DNA from 3 places in the Bacillus smithii genome. Region 2 is predicted to be linked to each of the others. Evidence: riboswitches for the same ligand, from Rfam matches in the RefSeq annotation. Region 2 holds a riboswitch; each other region holds the start of a gene.
What was found. A riboswitch is a leader RNA that binds a small molecule or an ion and turns the genes downstream of it on or off. The one in region 2 is predicted to bind cobalamin.

Region 1: another riboswitch for cobalamin. It lies ahead of metE (5-methyltetrahydropteroyltriglutamate--homocysteine S-methyltransferase); the one in region 2 lies ahead of BSM4216_RS13925 (ribonucleoside-diphosphate reductase subunit alpha).
Region 3: another riboswitch for cobalamin. It lies ahead of BSM4216_RS05415 (DUF4430 domain-containing protein); the one in region 2 lies ahead of BSM4216_RS13925 (ribonucleoside-diphosphate reductase subunit alpha).

Annotation. Positions count from the first base shown of each region.
Region 1 is NZ_CP012024.1:3,294,246-3,302,137, reverse strand. It holds gene BSM4216_RS15465 (glycosyltransferase family 8 protein) at 564-1,367, opposite strand; gene metE (5-methyltetrahydropteroyltriglutamate--homocysteine S-methyltransferase) at 1,756-4,035, opposite strand; cobalamin riboswitch at 4,177-4,372, opposite strand; gene BSM4216_RS15455 (CBO0543 family protein) at 4,545-5,114, opposite strand; gene BSM4216_RS15450 (glycosyl hydrolase family 28-related protein) at 5,502-7,178, opposite strand; gene BSM4216_RS15445 (DUF3048 domain-containing protein) at 7,632-7,892, shown strand, end outside.
Region 2 is NZ_CP012024.1:2,961,572-2,969,463, forward strand. It holds gene BSM4216_RS13895 (hypothetical protein) at 86-529, shown strand; gene BSM4216_RS13900 (thioredoxin family protein) at 624-1,187, opposite strand; gene argC (N-acetyl-gamma-glutamyl-phosphate reductase) at 1,595-2,632, shown strand; gene argJ (bifunctional glutamate N-acetyltransferase/amino-acid acetyltransferase ArgJ) at 2,655-3,887, shown strand; gene argB (acetylglutamate kinase) at 3,915-4,685, shown strand; gene BSM4216_RS13920 (acetylornithine transaminase) at 4,682-5,821, shown strand; cobalamin riboswitch at 6,014-6,202, shown strand; gene BSM4216_RS13925 (ribonucleoside-diphosphate reductase subunit alpha) at 6,335-7,892, shown strand, end outside.
Region 3 is NZ_CP012024.1:1,130,566-1,138,457, forward strand. It holds gene BSM4216_RS05395 (IS256 family transposase) at 1-125, opposite strand, end outside; gene BSM4216_RS05400 (protein-glutamine gamma-glutamyltransferase) at 212-1,024, opposite strand; gene BSM4216_RS05405 (M20 peptidase aminoacylase family protein) at 1,727-2,875, shown strand; gene menC (o-succinylbenzoate synthase) at 3,315-4,418, shown strand; cobalamin riboswitch at 4,517-4,722, shown strand; gene BSM4216_RS05415 (DUF4430 domain-containing protein) at 4,856-6,922, shown strand; gene BSM4216_RS05420 (class D sortase) at 6,915-7,493, shown strand; gene BSM4216_RS05425 (DUF4430 domain-containing protein) at 7,490-7,892, shown strand, end outside.

The DNA.
Region 1 (7,892 bases), 330 kb from region 2:
CAAGTTAATGCAGACATGTACCGATTCGTTAGTCGGGAATTTACGACTTTGGAGTGTTACACCAAATGCAAGTAGCGATCTGTTTAATAGATAGACGTGAAAGCAGACACGATGAAGAAGTAATGAAACATAAAAGTTGTAGGAAATTATAACTTTTTATAAGTTTTCTGTAACGGTATTCAAAATAAAGACAAGGACTGTAATCGGGTTAATAAGTTCTCTTATTGTATGCGTTTATGGGGTGTATCGCTTGTTTCTTGAAACACCGTCATTTCATTCACTTGTAATTCCTTTCACTTTTGCTATTTCTGGTCTTATTGGCATCATTGGATTTAGTGTCGAATTACGGAAAATACATTCCAATTAAACGAATTTTAATAAACAAAATTCGAGTAGAGATGGGGCGTTTCTAACCCTTTTCACCACAGAACGAAAGAGCTGTACGCGTAGATCTTCGCATACAGCTCTTACTTTTTTATCTTGAAAGTCTTGGAATGAGAGACATTAAAATAATATTGTCTGTAGTGTTAACAATGTTTTATGGTTCCGTTATTCTGAAATCTTCATTCCTTATATTGATCGTAAAAACACTTGAGTTCATTTTTGTACTGTTTATGCCAAGGCTTGTCTTTTCCGCAATAATGGATTAAAACGGTGTTGCGGCGAATCCAGTCGATAGTGTGTTTTCGCTTAGGGATCAGTTTCGAAAGTTCATAATAGCGGGCATCGTAATTGTATTTCAGGCTGTCTGCCGGCTTGATTTTATCCCAATATAAAGCATTCAATACGTCTTGGTCTGGGAGAACGAGTTTTAATTTGTTTTTTTCGATAAACTGGTAGATCTCTTCGATATTCACTTCTTTTCGGATAGACGCCATGTTCATCAACAACACACCTGTATTAAAATAGCCCTTCGCATTTGGTGTACGCAACCGCAATTTGTTGATTGCCCGCGCCATTTTAGCAGAATGTTCGTGCTCGGCAGCGACAAATAAGCAATTTTCAAAATCGGTCCAATAAAAATCTGTGATCGGATTAATACAAACAATATCCGGATCAAGATACAATATTCGATCGACATCCTCCGGCAAAAATTGATAAGCGGCCAGCCGATAATACATTTCGGATGTGTAGTGCCGAAATACAGGTGCATCTTGAAACCATTTCGAATCTACGAATATGGGAGTGAAACGATGTCCTTTTGAGAATATGTATTGCTCCAAAGTTTTTATGTCTTGATCCGGTATGTCGGAATATAGAAGATAGATGGAAAATGACTCGTTTTTGTTGTTGCAGAACAGTGAATGTAATAGTACTTTCAGCGGGGGTAAGTAATTGGCATTCAGTGTCACAAGAATGTTCATCATGTGCATACACCCTTACGAATTTACCTTTATTAAGAAAAACAAAACAGTCTTATATCATTTTATTATAAAATGAAAATTTTTTCATAGATGAGAACTAATCTAATATGGGAAAATCGTTTGTTTTGAACGAGAAAAGGGGAGTATAGACAAGGGGATCCGGGGGCATTTTATTTCTTTGGTTTCTAAATTATTTTGGAAAGTTGAAAAGGTTCTTTTTAACCGTTCATAGATTGAAAGAAGATTGTGAGATTTGTTCATTCATAAGGGGTCATAAGTACCCCTTCAGCAACAGCGATAACATAGTGTTTTTCATGATATGGAAAAGATATATTAGATTCATAATGAAAGAAAGGGGCAAGCCGCGCCCCTTTCTTTTCAGCGTATAAAGTTAGCGTATGGTTTCCTTTAGTTTGTTTCTGATTTCGTCGGCTGCAGCCGTCATGTTTTTTAAAGAGGCAATCGCTTCTTTTTCACTTCTTGTTTTTAAACCGCAGTCAGGGTTAATCCAAAATTGGCCGGGATCCAACACTTGTAATGACTTTTCAATAATAGCGGCCATCTCTTCTACAGTTGGTATTCGAGGGCTGTGGATGTCATAAACGCCTAGTCCGATTCCTTTGTCGTACGTTTGTTTTTCAAAGACAGGGATAATTTCGCCATGGCTTCTGGATGTTTCAATTGAAATCACATCCGCATCCATTTTGCTGATGTCTTCTAAATAAGAAGCAAAATCGCAATAGCACATATGAGTATGAATTTGCGTTGTATCTTGGACTGTTGAGGTGGTGATTCGGAATGCCCGCACGGCCCAATTCAAATAGTTTTGCTTGTCATGATCCTTCAAAGGCAATCCTTCCAGCAAAGCGGGTTCATCTACTTGGATCATCGCAATGCCTGCTGATTCTAATGCTTCCACTTCTTTTCTTAAAGCGAGCGCAATTTGTTCGCATACTTCTTGACGAGATTTATCATCGCGAACAAACGACCAGTTTAAAATCGTCACCGGTCCCGTAAGCATCCCTTTTACAGGCTTGTCCGTTAATGATTGTGCATAGACGCTTTCTTTCACGGTCATCGGCTGTAAAAATTCTACGTCGCCGTAGATAATAGGGGGACGGACACAGCGTGAGCCATACGATTGGACCCAACCATTTTCGGTAAAAGCGAATCCTCCCAGTTTCTCCCCAAAAAACTCCACCATATCGGTTCTTTCAAATTCACCATGAACCAATACATCCAGTCCTATCTCTTCTTGTAGACAAATCCATTTTTCAATTTGCTGCTGAATAAACTGTTCGTACTGCTGTTCATTCCATTCGCCTTTTTTCCATTTTTGCCTTGCCTTGCGGATATCAGCTGTTTGCGGAAAACTGCCGATAGTCGTTGTCGGAAGAATGGGGAGGTCGAACGCTTCTTTTTGGACGGATTGGCGAATGGAATAAGGCGATTTTCTTTTCGCTGATACATGTTGTAAGTTTTTTTGAGCATGCTGTACACTTTGGCGATGTCTTTCCGAATGGTTTTTCCATGTTTGGATGATTTGTTGGTTTTCTTGAAAATAAGCGTCGTCCACCCCGTGTTGATCTCTTGCCAGGAACACAATTTCGGTTAATTTTTCATCCGCAAAAGCCAACGATTGTTTGATGATTTTGTCTAATTTTGTTTCGTTCTTCGTCGTTACCGGTACATGAATTAAGCTGCAAGAAGGTTGAATCCACAGCATCGATTCCGGAACGACAGAAGTGATCTTTTCAATGAGATGACGTTTTTCCGCTAAATCAGACCGCCAGATGTTCCGTCCGTCAATGATGCCAGCCGCGAGCACTTTATTGTCGGGAAAGTCGTGAGTAAGCAGTGATTCTAAGTTGTTTTCGCCGCCATGGACAAAATCGAGTCCGACTCCTTGAATCGGCAAGTCCATAAGCTCTTGGTACCAATCGACGGAATCAAAGTATGTTTGCAGCATAATTTTTAAGTTTGGTGCCGCCTCATGCAATTGATGATAAATGAACTGGATCGTTTTCATTTCCTCTTTGGAAATAGAAGTAACGAGAATAGGTTCATCGATTTGCAGCCATTCTACCTTTTCATTTTGCAATTCCTGTAAAATTTGTTCATAAAGAGGAAGAAGCTGCAAAATAAGGGCAGGGAGCTCTTTTTCCTTATATCCTTTGGACAGTTTGATGAAGGTATATGGCCCGATCAGTACAGGTTTTCCTAAGATTCCAAGCTTCCTTTTTGCTTCTTGGTACGCTTTCAGCGGCTTGTTTTCAATGAGTCTTGGTTGGGCGTTGTTCCATTCAGGCACAATATAATGGTAGTTTGTATTGAACCATTTCGTCATTTCGCAAGCATGCGCAGTGTCGCTGCCGCGCGCCATGGCAAAATAAACAGAAAGGGGAATGTCATTTCCTTTCCAATTAAATCGTTCCGGTACTAATCCAAACATAGTTGCCGTGTCCAACATTTGATCGTAAAACGTAAAATCGCCGACGGGGATAAGGTCAATCCCGATTTCATGCTGTTTTTTCAAGTGTTGATGCCGAATGGATTCCATCGTCTGTAGAAACTGGCTTTCATCCACTTGGCCTTTCCAAAATTGTTCCAATGCTTTTTTCCATTCTCGATTTTCACCAATACGTGGATAACCAAGATTGCTTGATTTCATGTGTTTTTTCACTCCCTAATTAATTTCCCCAAATAAAAAGGCATTTCTAACGTTCGATAAGGAGTTAGAAATGCCAAAAAAAGGGTGTAAAATACCCTGTTTTTTCCATTCATAACACCTCCCTATCTCCCGTAGGTAAAAGCAGTGTTGTCAGAACAGGCAGGTCTCCTGACTTAAGGGTCATCGCTTTTTGCCGACCTTCCCAGCCTTTTCGGCCAGTGGCTGCATCGGCATTGCTCGCCTCTTACAGTGGCGGGACCGTGCCGGATTTGCACCGGGCTTCCCTTTTCATCCAAGGACAAAAATCGTCTTTGGAACCTGTTCCCACAATATTAAATTGTAAAAAAATAATTTATATTATAAATTATAGAAAAACAGTAACGTCAAGATATCATGATCGGTGGTAATTGTCAAGGGAGCAAAAAATAGGAGAGTGAGGGTTCACTCTCCATCGAAAGTAGGATCTGTTAAGCATTTTTTCAATCGATTTCAGAATGGTTCGTTAAAGTTTAATGAGCCGGTTTTTTTTCACCCAATAAAAAGATCTTTGTTACAATCCGAGAAATTAAGAATGTGATCAAGTATACGATCAAAATGTGAAAATAGTTCACCCCGTCAAATACGACTAATAAACCAAGGCTGGCCAAAATCGGTTTCACGATAAAAGCGAATACACAGGCGGTAAGAAAGGAATAGAGATAAAAATTTTTATTGTGATTCAACGTCCATTGATAGACGAGCATAAAGACGACCGGAACAAGGGAGGCATCCAATGAAAAACTAGGAAAGTAAGGAATGGCTTCATAGGGATATCCCCATAATCTTGTCCTTACCCCGTATGTATCAATATATGCAAACCAAGCATGTATATTAAAGCCATAAAATCCAATTAAAAAAATTTTCTCTCTGTCTATCGTAAAAGCTAAAACAATTAAGGGAACGATGAGCATTAACACAACCACCCAAAATTGCCATGTATGAAAACTGGAATATTGTGCCCAATAGTCTGCATGTAAGATACTTACTTTTTGTTGTAATTTTGTTACATAATCGAATAATTGCTGTTGATGTTGGTTCATAAAATCCCACCTTCCTGTTCGTTTCTCTATATTTATGGTTACCTAAAAGACGAAAAATATACGACATGCACTAAGGAAATCATAATTAGATTTATTAGATCTTTGATCCCACATGAATCATCTTTTTTCTCGTTGCAGATGATGGAAAAGTAGAATTGGGAATAAGAAATAAAAGGAAAAATTACCACCGCAAAGAGAAGATTTCGAAGGTTGAAATGAACTCTCCGCTTCCCTATCCGGATTGAACAGATCAGGAAAAGATGTTATATGGTCGTTATGGGAATGAAGATCAACTACGGATGACTTGGCGTAAGAACAACGGCCCCAAAGTACCGATTAGTTCCACTAACCATCGGGGAGGATGAAAAAACTCCCCTGATGGAATTTTTATTTTATACAAATCGGCATTTTATAGCCCACAGCTTGAAAATTGGAAATGGAGGGGGGAAACTCTACGGTTTTCAGCCCGCATTTGCCGTTTGGATTAAAGGCTTTCAAGTGATGAACGTGGATATTTTGAACTCCGGCACCAATCTGAATGGCCAGAGGAGCGGACTGGCGGATGGTTGAATGGCGAATGGTGACGTCATCTGCCCGCTGTGGACCGCCAAAGATCTTAATATCCGCACCCGCTGTATGGAAATTCCGTATCGACACATGATTCAACACGATATTGCGCGCCCGATACTGAATGGCGATCACAGGATTTCCCTTGTAGTCATAATCCGGGTCGCCTATTAATGTAAAATGGTTGATGACTACGTTCCGATAGGCAGAAACAACCAGTCCCCTGGGGGAAGAATGCTGATATAAATCTGTATAGATCGGCGCGATTGACACCATCATTGTCGCCTTTATGTTATAAGCCGTCTTTGATTCGGGATCCGAGATTTTATGGTGTCCGATATGACGGAAGTTATAAGAACGGTTATCGTGGACGGATAAATGTCCGATGATGTAGATGTTGGATGCTGCCGAAGCATTGTGGTGGGCTTTAATTTCTACGCCGCCGAAGCATCTTGACGTCGAGTTATGGACGAGCCATATGTTTCTGGATCCATCATCCACTTCGATGCCGTTGGAATTGGATATCCCTTTTGGATGGGCTCTTCCGCTTGGATCGCACATGTGGCTGTTGGAAATAAAAACGTAGTCACTGTGATGAGTGGTGATTCCATCATCGCCAAACCCATATCCGTTTAATTGGTCAAGCCAAATGTACCGGCTTCGGCCTCGGGCGCGTTTTCCGTCTCCTGCGTAATGATAGCGGGTTGAGGACACATCAAAACAATGCAGGCCGGGGTTAATGGCTTCCACCTGTTTGACCCATCCATATTTGACATTGGCGAATGTGAAGCAGCTGGAACTATGCCCGCCCGCGCTCGTACGCTCCGTGTTCCCGAGCCGTTCTATATTCCAGTCTAAACTCATCCCTTTTACCAAAATATGGTGATTTCCTTTCCGATGATTGGCATTTGTCACTAATCTTGTCTCGATGGGGGCATCGGGATGAAGCTTGATGGTTGTGATGCCTTTTCCTTTTCCGATTAAGCATGTCCAAGAAGGCAGTTTGATTCCTTTTGTTAAAAAAATACCTTCCGGCACGTGCACTATTACCCGCCCGTTCCCAATCGCTTTTTGAAACGCTTTGGTATTGTCGGTTTTTCCGTCTCCTATAGCTCCGTAATCTAACACATTTACGATCCTATCAATCTTGGACATTAAATGGATGTATTCTTGATCTAAAAGGTTTTTCCATATTGGATAAACAAAACCGTTCTCATCAAGATCTGTCTCCCATGAAATATCGTTCCTTTTTTGGACAGGTAAAAAGTTTGTTGTTTTTTTGATGACAGAAAGCACAGAAGCGGTGAAAGGATTTCGTTGCTTTCTCTTGTTGCTATATCGATCAAAAAGTTCATCGGTCTCCTTGATGACATTTTTCAAATCTGTTTTCGTATCCAAAAGGTTTGCAATCAAATCTTTATTTTTGATAGGATCGTGATTCTTATCTAAGCAAAGCAATGTTTTCACTCCCTTGAAAAACTTGGCGACAAGGTTCATGTATTTTGTAGTATTCTCCATTTGGGCTTATATAACCTTGTAACAAGAAGAAGGATTATTTTGTTTTCAAGTTGTATTCATCCTTTAAAATACTTTCTTCTTGTTTTAGGAGAAAATCAATTCATAAGCTTATACCCGTTTTCTGCCGGAAACATATATTGACAAAAGCGGTTCATTTGCGGACATTTGCTTTTTTTCTCGAACAAACCGATTGCAAGACAGTTCCATAGTTTAAGAATCGACGTGTACACGGTTGCTGACAGAGAAATTTGACAAGAATGATCAATAGGGAATGTACGTTTTTTAGCGAGCTGTTTTCAAATGTAAATTTATTTCATTTTATATGCCTTATGAGAGGGAGAGTTCAACCAGCAGCGATCAAGAAAAGAATCATCGCCGTTTCAAAAAGATGGTGGGAAGAAGTCCATATTATAAGAATAGGGGATTATGTTTATGTTGAAAAAATGGTTAGCAGCAGCTTGTATCATGATTTTGACATTATCGGGATGTGCCGGCAGCGGCAAAGAAAATTCACGGAATGATCGAGACCGAATTCAAGAAAAAGTTTCCGACACGGACAAACACGAAGTACGATATCGTTACCCGTTGACTGGGATCTGGACCAATCAAAAGCCTAGTGATCGCGCAGTGGCTGTGGTCATAAATAATCATCCGAAAGCTCGGCCGCAATCAGGGCTTCAATCAGCTGATATT
Region 2 (7,892 bases):
ATTCTGTGGCAATCAATGGTATTATGGTGAAGGGTTCTACTTTCTTTGCTCGGGGGAAACCTTTCCGTTGAAAGGAGTTTCATATATGAAGAAACGAACCAAGCGGATCGTTTTGCCTATTTACTTGCTGTTGTTTTCGCTTCTCTTATTTGGACATACGCAAAGCGATCGAGCCAGCAACGAAAGTCCGGAAACTACTATGCTTTCTTTAATAGAAAAAAAAGATCAAAATTCCGTTTACGTCGATTTTAATAAAGACTTACATATGCATTTCGACCACGTCTTTCTTTTCCCGCCCTATACGGTTGAAAAGGAACAGAAAAAAGTGCTCGGCCAGGAATGGAAAAAGATCCAAAATATTGGTATAGCAAACCGGGACGATATTAATTTATTAATATTTGTCCAAAACGGAAAGATTTCCAATACCATTCTCTTGCCGCGCGAATACAAAATAAAAATGCCCCGTCCCATGAATAAAGACTACGAAATACCGTCGGCCGTCGTGATCGAAAAAAATGCTGACAAGTGACGGGTGATTCAAAAGCCAAAGAAATCCCTTTCATGTATCGGCATGGTCAAGAAAACAGAACCCTTAGCTCTCTTACCGGCCCTTTTTTTCTGCTTTAAAACAATCGTTCAGCCAACCTTGTTTTCAGGCTGTCGAAAACTTCATACCAATATTCTTCAGTTTCCAAATAGCTGTTTTTTAATTGTTGGTGCATTTCTTCATGCTTTTTCTCAAAGTCCGGATGATCCATTGGCGGAAGCGCCGAACGTTTTTCGATCACAAGCTGCTGAATTTCTGAAGCTCTAGGTCCCCAAACAGCTTCCTCTTCTCCATCTTGGTTCAAAAAAATGAAAATGGGGATCGACCTTGTTGTGCCGTTTGTTAAATATTGATCCATCAGTTCAAGATTTTCATCCCGATACAAAAACCGTACGTCCATCTCTGCGGCTTCCGCCAACTTTAACAAGATCGGAACATTCAGCATCGAATCACCGCACCAGTCTTCCGTCAACACAATCACGCGCAGTTTTTTTTCTTTTAAACCATTAATAAAATCCTCTTCCCCTTCCGGAATGGTAAATTGGTTGTATATGAAAAGCAGGTTTTCTTTGTTGACGTCCATCTGTTTGACATATTGCTCTGCTGTAATGCCTTTTTCAAACCATTTCTCTAAATTCATCGACACTCCTCCGTTTCTTCTTTAACCGGAAACATGAATGATGCATATTGACTTTCCCTTTATTTTAGCACAACTTCAAGCTATACTCATAAGTTTCTCTTATAAAGCAGATGAAATAATCTGAATATTTTATCAAAATGATTAATAAATATACAATCATATCCGTAAAACAAGTCATAAGGTGAAATAAGCGTTGGCCGTGCAATCAAGCAAAAAATACGTCTTAAACAGAAAAGATTGGAGTATTAGCTGATTAAATGAACCGAAATTTTATTTTTGTCATGCGCCTGATTTTTCTCATCCAAGAAAAAAACAGTTGATTTATGCTTCATACAATTCTATAATTATAAAAAATTACTTATAATTATGAGATTTTATAAATAAAAATACAATCCAGGAGGTTTCTGATGAAAGCTGCCGTTGTCGGTGCTTCCGGCTATGGAGGAGCCGAGTTGATACGCTTATTAATCCATCATCCCCATTTGAAATTGAATAAAATGTATTCTTCAAGCAAAGACCACGTTCCGATTTCTGCAGAATATCCGCATTTATCTGATATATGTGATCTAGAGCTTACGAAATTAGATCCTGACCAGATCGCAGAAGAAGCAGACGTTGTCTTTTTAGCTGTTCCTTCGGGAGCATCAGCAAAACTGGTCCCCGAACTATTGAAGAATGATGTAAAAGTAGTCGATTTATCGGGCGATTTGCGCTTGAAAAATCCTGAAGATTATAAAAATTGGTATAAGAAAACACCGGCGGATTCTTTCTATTTGGAACAAGCGGTGTACGGATTGACCGAATGGAACCGAGAAGCCATCAAAAAGGCGAAACTTTTATCCAATCCGGGCTGCTATCCGACCGCCACACTGCTGGGGCTCGCTCCCGTCGTCAAAGAACATTGGATTGATGTTCGGCAAATTATTGTTGACGCGAAATCCGGCGTCTCCGGCGCGGGCAGAGGGCTTTCCTTGAACGTTCATTTCGCGGAAATGAATGAAAACTTTCGTATTTATAAAGTCAATGCTCATCAACACATACCTGAAATCGAACAGCAGCTCGAACTTTGGAACAAGGCTAGTGGACCTATCACCTTTTCAACCCATTTGCTGCCGATTACAAGAGGCATTATGGCCACGATATACGCTCCATTAGCCAAAGAAGCGACATCCGAACAAGTATATGAATTGTACAAAGAAACATACAAGAACGAAAGGTTTGTCCGCGTTCGTCCTCTTGGTACGTTCCCAAGTGTGAAAGAAACAGCTGGTTCCAACTTTTGTGACATCGGGGTCGCCGTGGATGAACGAACGAACCGACTCACCATCGTCTCGGTTATTGACAATTTAATGAAAGGAGCCGCGGGTCAAGCGGTTCAAAATGCAAATTTGATGTTTGGATTTGACGAAACAAGCGGATTGAAAGGCTTTCCTTTATACCCGTGAAAATGAACAGGAGGAGTTTTACATGCAAGCATTGAAAAAACCGTACGATATCCATCAGCTGGAAAACGGATCTATCATCTCCCCGAAAGGGTTCGCCGCTGATGGAGTACATGCCGGGCTGCGTTATGCCAAAAAAGACCTCGGTATTATCTTTAGCGAAGTGCCTGCCCAATCTGCAGCTGTCTACACAACGAACGTGTTTCAAGCTGCTCCGTTAAAGGTTACTCAGGAAAGCCTTGCCCAGGAACATAAACTGCAAGCCGTTCTCGTCAACAGCGCCTGCGCTAACGCATGCACCGGAAACAGAGGGCTGCTGGATGCCTATCAAACGCGCGAATGGGTAGCCAAAAAATTCGGCATTCCCGATCACTATGTAGCCGTAGCGTCCACCGGCGTCATTGGGGAATATTTAGAAATGGAAAAAATGAAAAAAGGAATTCAGATGTTGAAACCGGCTGCCTCTAAAGAGCATTCGAATTCGTTTGAAACCTCTATTTTGACGACGGATCTTGTCACAAAAAGCTGCGGGGTCGAAACGACCATTGACGGAAAAAAAGTCACGATCGGAGGCGCGGCGAAAGGATCGGGCATGATCAAGCCGAACATGGCCACCATGCTCGCTTTTGTTACGACCGATGCCGCGGTTGAAGACGGATATGTGAAGCAGGCGCTGAAAGAAATTACGGATGATACTTTTAACCAAATTACCGTAGACGGCGATACCTCCACCAATGATATGGTCCTCGTCTTGGCCAACGGACTGGCAGGAAATAACCCGCTTTCCCCAAAACATCCGGAATGGCAGAAGTTTTTAGCCGCATTCAAAATGGTCTGCGAAGATTTGGCGAAAAAAATTGCCCGCGATGGCGAAGGAGCAACAAAACTGGTGGAAGTCAACGTCGAAGGAGCAGCCAATGACGAAGAAGCCAGAAAGATCGCCAAAACGGTAGTCGGGTCCAGTTTGGTGAAAACCGCCGTCTATGGCAACGATGCGAACTGGGGAAGAGTGGTTTGCGCTGTCGGCTATAGTGAAGCCACCGTTCTTCCGGATCAGATAGACATTGCAATCGGTCCTTATTGGATACTGAAAAATAGCGAAGTTCAAGCCTACAGCGAAGAAGCCGTCACGGAGTATTTAAAAAATGAAACGGTTGTGATCCAGATCCGTCTGAATGTCGGAAACGGGACAGGAACAGCCTGGGGCTGCGATTTAACTTATGATTACGTGAAGATTAATGCCAGTTATCGAACATAACGAAAGGTATGACAAAGGGGGATCCCAATGAAAACGGCAGTAGTGAAATGCGGCGGAAGTGTGGTGGACCATTTATCAGAAGATTTTTTTCAAAGCATGAAAGAAATGGAAAAAGACGGCTACCGCCTTGTATTCGTGCACGGCGGCGGTCCGGAAATCAGCGCCATGCTCGACCTGTTCAAGATCAAATCTGAATTTAAAAACGGTTTAAGAATAACCGACGAAAAAGTGCTGGAAACAGCCGAGCTGGTGCTTTCAGGCAAGACCAATCGAAAATTGGTCCACCTGCTGCAGCAGCACGGTTTCCAAGCGATCGGTTTAAATTCAAGCGACGCTTTCTTGCTTGAAGCGGATTATATCAATCGTGAAGAATACGGACTAGTTGGAGATGTAACAAACGTCAAGGCCGATTTTCTGTCCAGCCTCACCGAACAAGGACTTTTGCCTGTTTTAACGCCGATTGCTTCCGGTCCGGATGGCCGGATTTTAAATGTCAATGCCGATCATGCGGCTTGTGCGGTGGCTGCGGCTCTCAACGCGGACCATTTTTTAATGGTGACGGACGTCGATGGGGTCTACCAAAACGGCCGATTGATCGACCGTTTGACAGAAGAAAAAGCCCATCAACTTATGGAAAGCGGAGTCATTACAGGAGGAATGATTCCAAAAGTCCAATCGGCATTAAAAGCGGCTTCCCAAAATACGGGCCATGTGCATATTGTATCAGGGAAAAAGCGTTTTTATAAAAGCGGCCATTGGCATGGAACACAATTTGCAAAAGAGAAGGTGACAATATGAGTTACTTATTTCCCACATACGCTCGCTGGGAAGTGCAGCCCGTAAAAGCGAAAGGATCGCGGCTGACAGATCAAAACGGCGATGAGTATCTCGATTTTACAGCCGGTATCGGAGTGACCAATCTCGGACATGTACCATCCACTGTTAAAGAAGAGGTAATCGACCAGCTCAACCTGTTTTGGCACACTTCCAATCTGTTTCAAAGCAAACTTCAAGAAGAAACCGCCAAGCTTTTAGCGGAAGCATCCGGTCTTGATCTTGTATTCTTTTGCAACAGCGGAGCGGAAGCAAACGAAGCGGCGATCAAATTAGCCAGAAAGGCAACCGGCCGCTCGAAAATCATCACGTTCTTACATTCGTTTCACGGACGGACTTTTGCCGGAATGGCCGCAACCGGACAGGAAAAAGTCAAAATCGGCTTTGGCCCGATGCTGGAAACATTTGAATACGTTCCTTTCAACGATATCGAAGCTTTAAAAGCAGCGCTTGATGAAAACACGGCGGCGGTGATGACCGAAATTATCCAAGGAGAAGGAGGCATAAATCCGGCCACGCCGGAATTTTTACAGTCATTGGAAACGTTATGCCATGAAAACGGTTCTCTCCTCATCATCGATGAAATCCAAACCGGCATCGGCCGGACAGGCAAACCGTTTGCCTTCCAACATTATGGCCTGCATCCCGACATTGTCTCGGTCGCAAAAGGAATCGCCAGCGGACTGCCTTTAGGTGCCATCATCGGCAAAAAAGAACTAGGCCAAGCCTTTTCTCCGGGCTCTCACGGTTCCACTTTTGGGGGCAATCCGGTTTCTGTCCGAGCCGCAAAAGCCACATTGGAAATCATTTTCCAAAACGATTTTCTGAATGAAGTAGAGAGAAAAGGAGCTTATTTCCAAAACTTGTTGAAAACGAAATTATCCGATGCAAAAGTAGTTAAATCTATTAGAGGAAAAGGGTTAATGATCGGTATAGAGCTTACAGATAATGCAGAACCTTTCCTCGTTCAAGCAAGAAAAGAAAAACTGCTGATTTTAACAGCCGGATCTCATGTCCTCCGCCTCCTTCCTCCATTAACGGTCTCAGATTCAGAAATCGAAAAAGCCGTCAACATCTTGTCAAAAGTTCTGGGATCGTAAATGAATATTCCACATCATTCTCCCCTTGTCTCTTTGAAAATGACAGGGGGATTTCTTTTTTTGCACTTCTTCACTCAGGTTCTCTTCTTTCTTTATCACTATCGATAAAGAGCTCTGCCCTCTTGACAATTCTTTGCGCAAAGTTTATCATCACAATATATAGATCGACAACTCCATACAATTTCAATATATTGTTTCGCTGCAAGCGATGGTGTCGTTGGACTTAAAAGGGAATCCGGTGAAATTCCGGAGCTGTCCCCGCAACTGTAAGTGAGACGAACGGGAATACCACTGTATCAGTTTGCTGTTCGGTGCTGATATGGGAAGGTCCCTAGTAGGATGACCACAAGCCAGGAGACCTGCCATCCTTGTCAAGTTTCAATTCTCCGGGGATTTGGGAAGATGAAACGATAGTGAAAAAAGGTTGCCTCTGCCTTTTTTGTCTATCGTTTGATCCGCTCATATTTCCGGGCGGATTTTTTTGTTCTTTCAAACGATAAGGAGGACCAAACCATGATCTCAACCAATTCAAAAGAACAAGTTTTTCAGCTTTTATTTGAAAAACTATCTCACCAATATCCACAGCTTGATTTTTCGATATTATCCTTAAAAGCCAAACAGATGGCGGAGCAAAAACCTTGGCTTTCGACCAAAGCGTTAACCGAGGAATTGATTTTGGAATGTCTCGGTTTTATTTCTGTAGAAGAACCTGAATGGACGTTTGTAGCCGCCAAGCTGTTCGCCGGTCTATTGTATACAGAAGCGGCTGCCAACAGAGGCTATGATCCGGGCGAGACAGGCTACGGGCCTTTTTATCCGTTGATTCAACATTTGACGGAGATTGGAATTTACGACTCTGTTCTGCTTGAAACCTACAGCAAACAGGAAATAGAAGAGTTGGAATCTATTATTGATCCGAAAAAAGACGAGCTATTTACATACATCGGGCTGCGTACATTAAATGACCGGTATTTAGCAAAAGATTATGAAAAACGAACGATGGAATTGCCGCAAGAACGTTGGATGATCATCGCCATGACGTTGATGCAAAAGGAACCGAAAGAAAAACGTCTAACGCTTGTGAAAGAAGCCTACTGGGCATTAAGCAATCTCTATATGACCGTAGCCACTCCGACTTTGGCCAACGCCGGCAAAAAATACGGTCAATTATCCAGCTGCTTTATCGATACAGTAGACGACAGCCTGCAAGGAATTTACGACAGCAACACCGATGCGGCCAATCTATCGAAACATGGCGGCGGAATCGGTCTGTATCTTGGAAAAATCCGCAGCCGCGGCAGCGCCATTCGCGGCCATCAAGGCGCTTCATCAGGAGTTATTCCATGGATGAAACAATTGAACAATACCGCTGTCAGCGTCGATCAGCTCGGACAACGCAAAGGAGCGATTGCCGTCTATCTGGACGTTTGGCATAAAGATATTTTTGCATTTCTAGACGCGAAGCTGAATAACGGCGACGAACGGTTCCGTACCCATGATATCTTCACGGGCGTGTGCATACCCGATCTCTTTATGGAAGCCGTCGAAAACCGGGATGATTGGTATTTGTTTGATCCTCATGAGGTCAGAACCGTCATGGGCTTCTCATTGGAAGATTATTATGACGAAGAAAAAGGCCGGGGAAGCTTCCGTGAAAAATATCAAGAATGTGTCAACCATCCACAGCTTTCCAAAGAAAAAGTGCCTGCGATTGAAATTATGAAATCCATTATGAGAAGCCAGCTCGAAACGGGAACGCCGTTTATGTTCTACCGTGATGAGGCCAATCGCATGAATCCGAACAAGCATAAAGGAATGATCTACGCCACAAATTTGTGCACCGAGATTGCCCAAAATATGAGCCCGACCGTCATGACCCAACAATATATCCAAGACGGCCGCATTCACGTGGAGAAAGTTCCGGGAGATTTTGTCGTTTGTAATTTGTCGTCCATCCATTTAGCAAGGGCCGTTCAAGATGGATGCTTGGAACGTCTCATCCGGATTCAAGTCCGAATGCTCGACAATGTGATCGACATTAACCATCTTCCTGTTTTGCAGGCTCAAATCA
Region 3 (7,892 bases), 1.5 Mb from region 2:
TGTTCCACTTGGAGGAAATTTTTGATTTCTTCTCTCATGATGAATTCAAGCTTTTCTTGAACAAAATCTTTTATCATATTTTCCAGTTGATTTGCGAAATCTGAGTTGAGTATACTATTACTCATAAGGTAGGGTATCTCCTTTCAGTTTTGTTTGGTCGCAAATCTGAGAATACCCTGCCTTTTTCTTTTTTTCTAGTAGAAAAATTTGCTTACACAAAATAATTTACATCATCGGAAAAAAGGCTGGAATGCTGGTGCACGTGGTGATGATCACGATTTACTTTTGGTTTGTAAGGAAGTAAAGACCGAAAATTCAGGCGAGTGATTTGATTGGTTAAAAAAGCGGATTGATTGGGATTTTGCTTTCTTTTAGTATTTAATATATCAATGATTCTTTGCCTGGTTGTAATCCCGATTCCATGTGCATAATAGAGACGTTCATCCAATACGATCGCATTTTCTCCTTGCCATTCCGGAGTATTAGGATCATGATCAGGATTGATAAAATAAACGCAATCTCCGGGTAAAAAATCCGTTCCTTTATGACTGCGGAGATCAAGATCTTGGTCATATTGCCAATCGTATAGATAAAGATTTGAAAAAAGGAGATTAAACTGTTCTTTATCAATGATTTCCAAAACTGCTTTATAAAAGACGATCACCATGGCTGTAGCACATTCAAAAGCATACTTTCTGCCGTTACGGAAGATGTCTTCAATCGCAGTTTGGGGCAAAACATTAGTTTTGAGGGCAAAGGCGCCTTTTTCGGTAAGCGTCCAATATTTTTCGTTGCATTTAGATGTACTAAAAGTGGCAAAATGGACACCGCTTTTATACAACCGTTTAGCCGCTTGAATGATTTGAAGTCTAATCGCAAGTTCAAATTCAAGTTGCTCCTTTGTTTCATACTCATAAACCGTACTGTATTTCCCCATTAATTGAAGGATTGTAGATGCTTCATTGGATAAAGTCCCCAGATCCATTTGGCTGAAATCTTCTAATTTTTGATTAATAATGATCAATCATAACCTCTCCTCGTTTTAGAGAATCGGAATAAAGGAATGAAAAAAATCGCTATACTGCATATAGTTTAATTATTTATATGAATGATCGAAGAATAATGATAAAATTTGTTCCTGTGGAAAAGGTTCAATAAATCTGAAAATAACCTTAAAATGTTGATATATCGGGGCACTATCTTTTAAAAAGGATGTGTAACAATATTTAATGCTCGTTTTCAAATGATTTAAGCAGAATGATGAAAGGATGATTTTGAAAATTAGAAAAATTTGATTTCTAATACATTCAATCAAGCAAAAGAGATCGTTTGGAAAATCCGAAAGGCTAGGATGACGAACGAATTCATCAATAGGTGAAAAACGAAAGAAATAATTGATTCCAACCTGAACAAAGGTTCTGAGTGAAGAAGCTCTTTGAAAAAAATCCGTTTCCTATTTCGGGAAAATTCAAAAATTTGCTTGTACATAGAATTAAAGAAGCTGTATGAGAAGAATAAATCTTGATGGACCATAAGATAAAAGAAAACAGGAAATCATGGATTTTCGGCGCTGGAAAAGACGCATAATAGTTTGTTTTTATAAAAAATCGTTTGTGCACTCGCATTCTAAACAAAGTATCGGGAGAAAAACGTATAGATAACGTTTTAAAATCGGATGGATGCTTAAATGATAAAATGATGATTCGCATGGGGAGAAGGTGTGGACGTGAAAAAAGATTTGGAGGTTTTAAAGCCTGTTGTTCACCAGCTGTTTGACTATTTCCATCATCATCCGGAAAAAAGCTGGCATGAGTTTGGAACGACACGCTTTATTGCTGAACAGCTGAAAACATTCGGCTATCAACCAAAAACGTTTACGGATTGTACGGGAGTTGTGGTAGAATTCGGCCAAGGGAAAAACGGAATATGTGTCGGGGTCAGAAGCGATATGGATGCTTTATGGCAAGAAAAAGACGGAATATGGCAAGCCAATCATTCATGCGGCCATGATGCCCACATGGCCATTGTTCTTGGCGTGATGCTTTTGTTCAAAAAAATAAACTATAGTCCTCCCGGAAAGTTGATGTTTCTCTTTCAGCCTGCAGAAGAAAAAGGTACCGGGGCGCTGAAAATGATTGAAAAAGGCGTTATTGATAGCTTGAACTATTTATACGGCATTCATTTGCGGCCTATTCAAGAACTTCGCTTTGGTCAGGCTTCACCAAGTATCAAACATGGCGCATCAGCATTTCTTCAAGGCAAGATTCACGGAGAAGATGCTCATGCCGCCAGGCCTCATTTAGGGCAAAATGCCATTGAAGTTGGAGCCGCTTTGGTTAACGCTTTGAATCAAATTCATTTCGATCCCCGAATCCCTTATTCTGTGAAGTTGACAAGTTTTCATGCCGGCGGGGAAGCGGCAAACCTCATTCCGGGAAAAGCTTCTTTTCGAATGGATATTAGAGCACAAACGAACGAGGCTATGCAGCAGCTAATGGAACGTGTATCGAAAATATTCCAATCATTAGAAATTCAATTTGGCGTTAAGATCCACGCTAAAATGGAAGCCGATGTGAAAGCTGCTTCCATCCATCCGGAAGCAGAAAGAATCATGTCCAAAGCGATTGTCCAAACATTGGGAGAAGAAGGGCTGGCTCCTGGCATGCTGACAACGGGGGGCGAGGATTTTCATCATTATACTTTCCATAAACCAGATTTAAAAGCTACGATGCTCGGACTTGGCTGCGATCTGCGTCCGGGGCTTCATCATCCAAACATGACCTTTCAAACGGAAGCAATCTTTACCGGTATCGAAATATTGGCTAATGCAGTGATGCGCACGTTCGAACTGTCGGATAAGGACAAGGCCGGATGAATGGTATAATGAAAATCGATCGTTTCTAATAAACTCACAATCCGACAACGGGCCCAAAATAGTGATGAAAGCTTATTCATCAACGGAATATCGGTATACCTGTCAAACTTTTTGAATGGACGTGTTTTTCAGTATCTTTAATGTGGTAACGAAATAGGATCGTTTCTGTTTTTTCCTGGGAAATAATTGATAGGATTTTACGATGATGGTTGGATCTCTGTTTATTCACCTAACCATTACAATTTGCTATATCGAGCGATCCTAAGCGGTCATGAGCTGAAGAAAATCATTGGCGCAGAAATTGTCATCAAACAAGACTTGTTAATTTAATTATGTTCAGTCGGGAATGGTTGTAATGAAATTTGTAAGAATGCAAAAGAATCAGTTCAATTTACCTGCTGGTTCCGAATGTGCAACGATATAGAAGGGGATGACTTGTATGATTATTGAAAAAATAAGCATGCGCCATATGAAAATGAAAATGAAACTTCCTTTTGTCACCAGTTTTGGCATCATCCAAATGAAAGATTTCATTTTAGTTGAGGTGCAAGATGAGAGCGGGAATATAGGTTGGGGGGAATCCGTTGCCTTTAGCGCACCTACCTATACTGAAGAAACGTTTCAAACCAACTGGCATATTTTGGAAGATTTTTTAATCCCCATGATAAAAGGGCGGGAGATTTCTCATCCACATGAAGTAAATTCGATATTTCAGCCGATTCGTGGTAATTATATGGCAAAATCCGCTATTGAAACGGCCATTTGGGATTTATATGCAAAGCGTTTAAACAAACCGCTTTACCAAGTGATTGGGGGGAAAAAGCGACAAATAGAGGTTGGTATCAGCCTTGGCATTCAAAAATCCATCGATGATTTGCTGGAAATGATCAAAAACTATGTGGAACAAGGATATAAAAGAGTGAAAGTGAAAATCAAACCTGGCTGGGATGTAGAAGTGATCAGACAAATCCGTCATTATTTTCCGCAGCTCCCTTTGATGGCCGATGCCAACTCTGCTTATCGTTTGGAAGATGTTCCTTTATTGAAACAATTGGATGACTTTCATTTAATGATGATTGAGCAGCCGTTGGCCCACGATGATATCGTCGATCATGCGTTGGTTCAAAAGGAACTGAAAACGCCGATATGTTTGGACGAAAGCATTCATAGTCTTGAAGATGTAAGAAAAGCTGTTGAACTTGGAAGTTGTCAAATTATTAATCTGAAAATCGGCCGCGTTGGCGGATTAGGAGAGTCTATCAAAATTCACGATTTTTGCAAAGAACATCACATTCCGCTTTGGTGTGGAGGAATGCTTGAAGCAGGAATCGGCCGGGCCCATAACGTTGCCATCACTACTCTGGATCAATTTACTTTGCCAGGGGATACGGCTGCCTCATCTCATTATTGGGAACGTGATATCATTCAACCGGAAGTGACCGTCGAGAATGGATGGATTCATGTCCCTGAAAAACCCGGGATTGGCTATGAGCCAGATTTCGAAGCGATTGATTCTTTTACTTGCCACCAAAAAGTTTTTTAATGGATGTTAGAAAAAATGATTGTTTGGCAAACCATTTTGTCATTTTTTGTCCGTTTGACAGTTTACACTTTGATTGGCTATGATAAATTCAAATACAATTAGTTAATAGGAAAATAGGTTGGCAAAAGCCGTGCTGTCGAGCTCTTGCCATGAAAAGGGAAGTCCGGTGAAAATCCGGCGCGGTCCCGCCACTGTGAATGGGAGCTTTCTAAATGGTTTGCCACTGTTTGCTGTTTTGCAGATGGGAAGGCTTTAGAAAGCGATGATCATGAGCCAGGAGACCTGCCTATTTTTTCTTGCGACGTTATACCTACGAGGATAGGGTGCGTCAGTTTGTTGCTGGCTATTTTTGTTTTTTTTTGGCACCCTATCTCGTTAGGTGTGCCTTTTTCTTTTGGTTATTTTTTATTATTACATATCGTTGAGGAGGGGGATTTGTGTTTTCTATTAAAAAGATAGCTGTCACGGCTTTAATGTCTATTTTCATAATAGGCCAATTGGCATTTGGTTTTACTGCTTTCGCGTCGGAACCGTCAAATAGCAGTATAACGGCTGAACAGCAGCAATCAGAAGTAGGAGTGACCATCATCGGGGACAATGGTCCGATCTTGCAAACAACGGCGGTCGATGTCCCTTCTGGAAGTACGATTTTGGACGTTTTGCAAAAAGCAGCCCTTGAAAACCATCTTTCGGTCGAAACGAAGGGAAGCGGTGAAAACGTTTATGTAGACGGTATCAATGGTTTACATGGAGGCGACCGCGGACCGGCTAGCGGCTGGATGGTGTATGTCAACGGGCTCTCCATTCCTGTCAGTGCCGCTGTATATCAAGTGACCAACCATGATCACATTCAGTGGGAATACACGACTGATTATACGAAAAATCAGAAAGTAGATGCCAGTTTAACGATCATCGGGAAAGATGGAAAACCTTTTGTTTCGAATGTAAAAAGAACAACCGAAGGCCATGCGACGGCTTACGATTTGTTAAAATCGATTGCGGATGATCAAAAGATTCCTCTTGATGTTACTTATAGTAAAGACTTTGGTTTTTACGTTCAAAACATCGGAACAGAACGGCTTGAATCTCATGATACATGGGGGCAATATTGGGCATTTTATGTCAATGGCCAAATGGCTTCCGTCGGTGCATCGTCCTATGTACTGCAACCGGATGACAATATAACTTTTAAAGTCGAAACGTGGGGAACGAACGAATATAACGGAAACAACGGGAATAATGAAAACAATGGAAATAGTGGAAATAACGGAAATACCGGAAATGAAGGCAGCGGCAATGGTCAAAATGGATCAGATGGGTCCAATACATCGCCGGTAAACGAACCAAATAAGGTCAGTGAAAACGAAATAAATGACATTTTAAAAACGACGGTGAACCATATTCTTCAATCGGGAGTCGACAGTCCGTGGGAGGCTGTTGCCATTCGTCAAGCCGGAATGAAAGTTCCTGCATCTTATTTGAATGACATAAAGCAACAAGTGATAGAGACAAAAGGAGAGTACCGGAATATTACCGATTATGAAAGAGATGTTATTGGTATAACGGCTGCAGGAGGAGATCCTCGCGATATAGCAGGATATAATTTAGTGGAGAAAATCTACAACAGTGACTATTGCGAAAAAAACGAAAGCTGTCCAATGACTCGCCAAGGCACAAACGGAATCTTGTATGCCTTAATTGCTTTGGACAGCGGAAATTATCCAGTTCCATCAAACGCTAATTGGACGAGAGAAAAGTTAAAGAAACGCATTTTAGAATTACAGGAAGCGGATGGCAAGTGGACGCTATATAACGGCCAAGGTTCACCTGTCGATATGACCGGAATCGCAATCGCTGCTCTGGCTCCTTATAAGGATGAACCGGAAGTGGCTGCCGCTATTAAACGAGGTGTCGATTGGCTGTCTGCTGAACAGAAGGAAAATGGTGGTTTTGCAGATCCTCAACTAGGGGAAACAAGTGAAGCAGCATCCGCAGCCATTATAGGTTTGACAGCAGCAGGAGTTGATCCTCAAGGTGCTGCATTTACGAAAAAAGACGGCAATTTGTTGAGCTATTTGATCCGTTTTTATAATGGTGCCGGACAATTTCGCCACACGGCAACGGGTGATGCAGATGAAGTGGCAACCGAGCAAGGTGCCGAGGCGATGGTCGCTTATCAACTTTTTGCTGATGGAAAAGGTTCCGTTTATCGGATGGCACAAAATCCAAATCCGGCGAAAGAAGGGACCGACAATACCCAAACGAGCAACAATCCTAATTCAGAATCAAAAAATGAGAACAGCGGTCTCGTAACGAACAATTCAAAAGAAAAAAATGATCACGATCAATCCGGATCCAAAACTTCACACCCTCCTTTGGGCGGCAAATTGCCGAATACTTCAACGAATATCTATAATCTTCTTTTGGCAGGAATCATTCTGATCATAGCGGGTGTTCTGTTATATGTTTATAACCGGAAATACCGGGAGAGAGGCCATGATTAAAAAGATCTCTCTTTTGTTCATTGCTGGGGGCTTTCTTTTCATTGCCTGCGCTGGATGGCAGAAGCTGAAAATGGATGCGGATCAAAAAGATGCGCTTCGAAAAGCGGAAAAAATTGTGCATTCTGAACATAAACAAGGATCTTTTCATCCTGTGCGCGGAGAAGTCGTGGGTACTTTAGAGATACCAGCCTTAAAACGGAAGCTGCCGATTGTCGAAGGAGCTTCTCCGGAAGATTTAGAAAAAGGGGTCGGCCATTATTCAGCTTCTGCCTATCCGAAACAACATAATCAAATTGTTCTTTCCGGCCACCGGGATACGGTGTTTCGACAAATAGGAACGCTGAAAAAAGGCGATCAGTTGATCATTCGATTGTCGTACGGATCCTTTTCTTATACCATTCGCCGCATGAAAATTGTGGACAAGGACGATCGTTCTGTCATTCATTCCACCGCGCCGACTGAGGAGTTAGTTTTAACGACATGCTACCCATTTCGTTATGTGGGAAATGCACCGAAACGTTATATCATCTATGCTTATCCGGAACATTTTCAAGGGGGTGACGGTAAATGAGAAAATGGAAAAATGCGTTCTTACTACTATTCTCTTTTTTGTTGATCTTGTTTACGGCAGGCTGTCAAAAGGATGAAGTCGTGCCTCATTCCAATAACGACCATCATAACGCAGCGGCTGTTCAGTCATCTTCGGACAAAACATCTTCAGACGGTAAAGAAAAGGAGATAAAAACTTCCAAAGAAGATCATAATCAAAATAAAGATCAAACTGCAGATGCGGAAAAGTCGTCCCATTCGGCCGCAGATTCGTCCAAAACCAGCAATGAAAAAGAAACAAAGTCGAAATCGACTGATTCAGCTGCAAAGTCAAAAAACGGATCGTCCAATGCCAATGCGGAGAAAGAGAATAGCAAAGGGAACAGCGAACAAAAATCAACGGCTGAAAAGAGCAATGCGA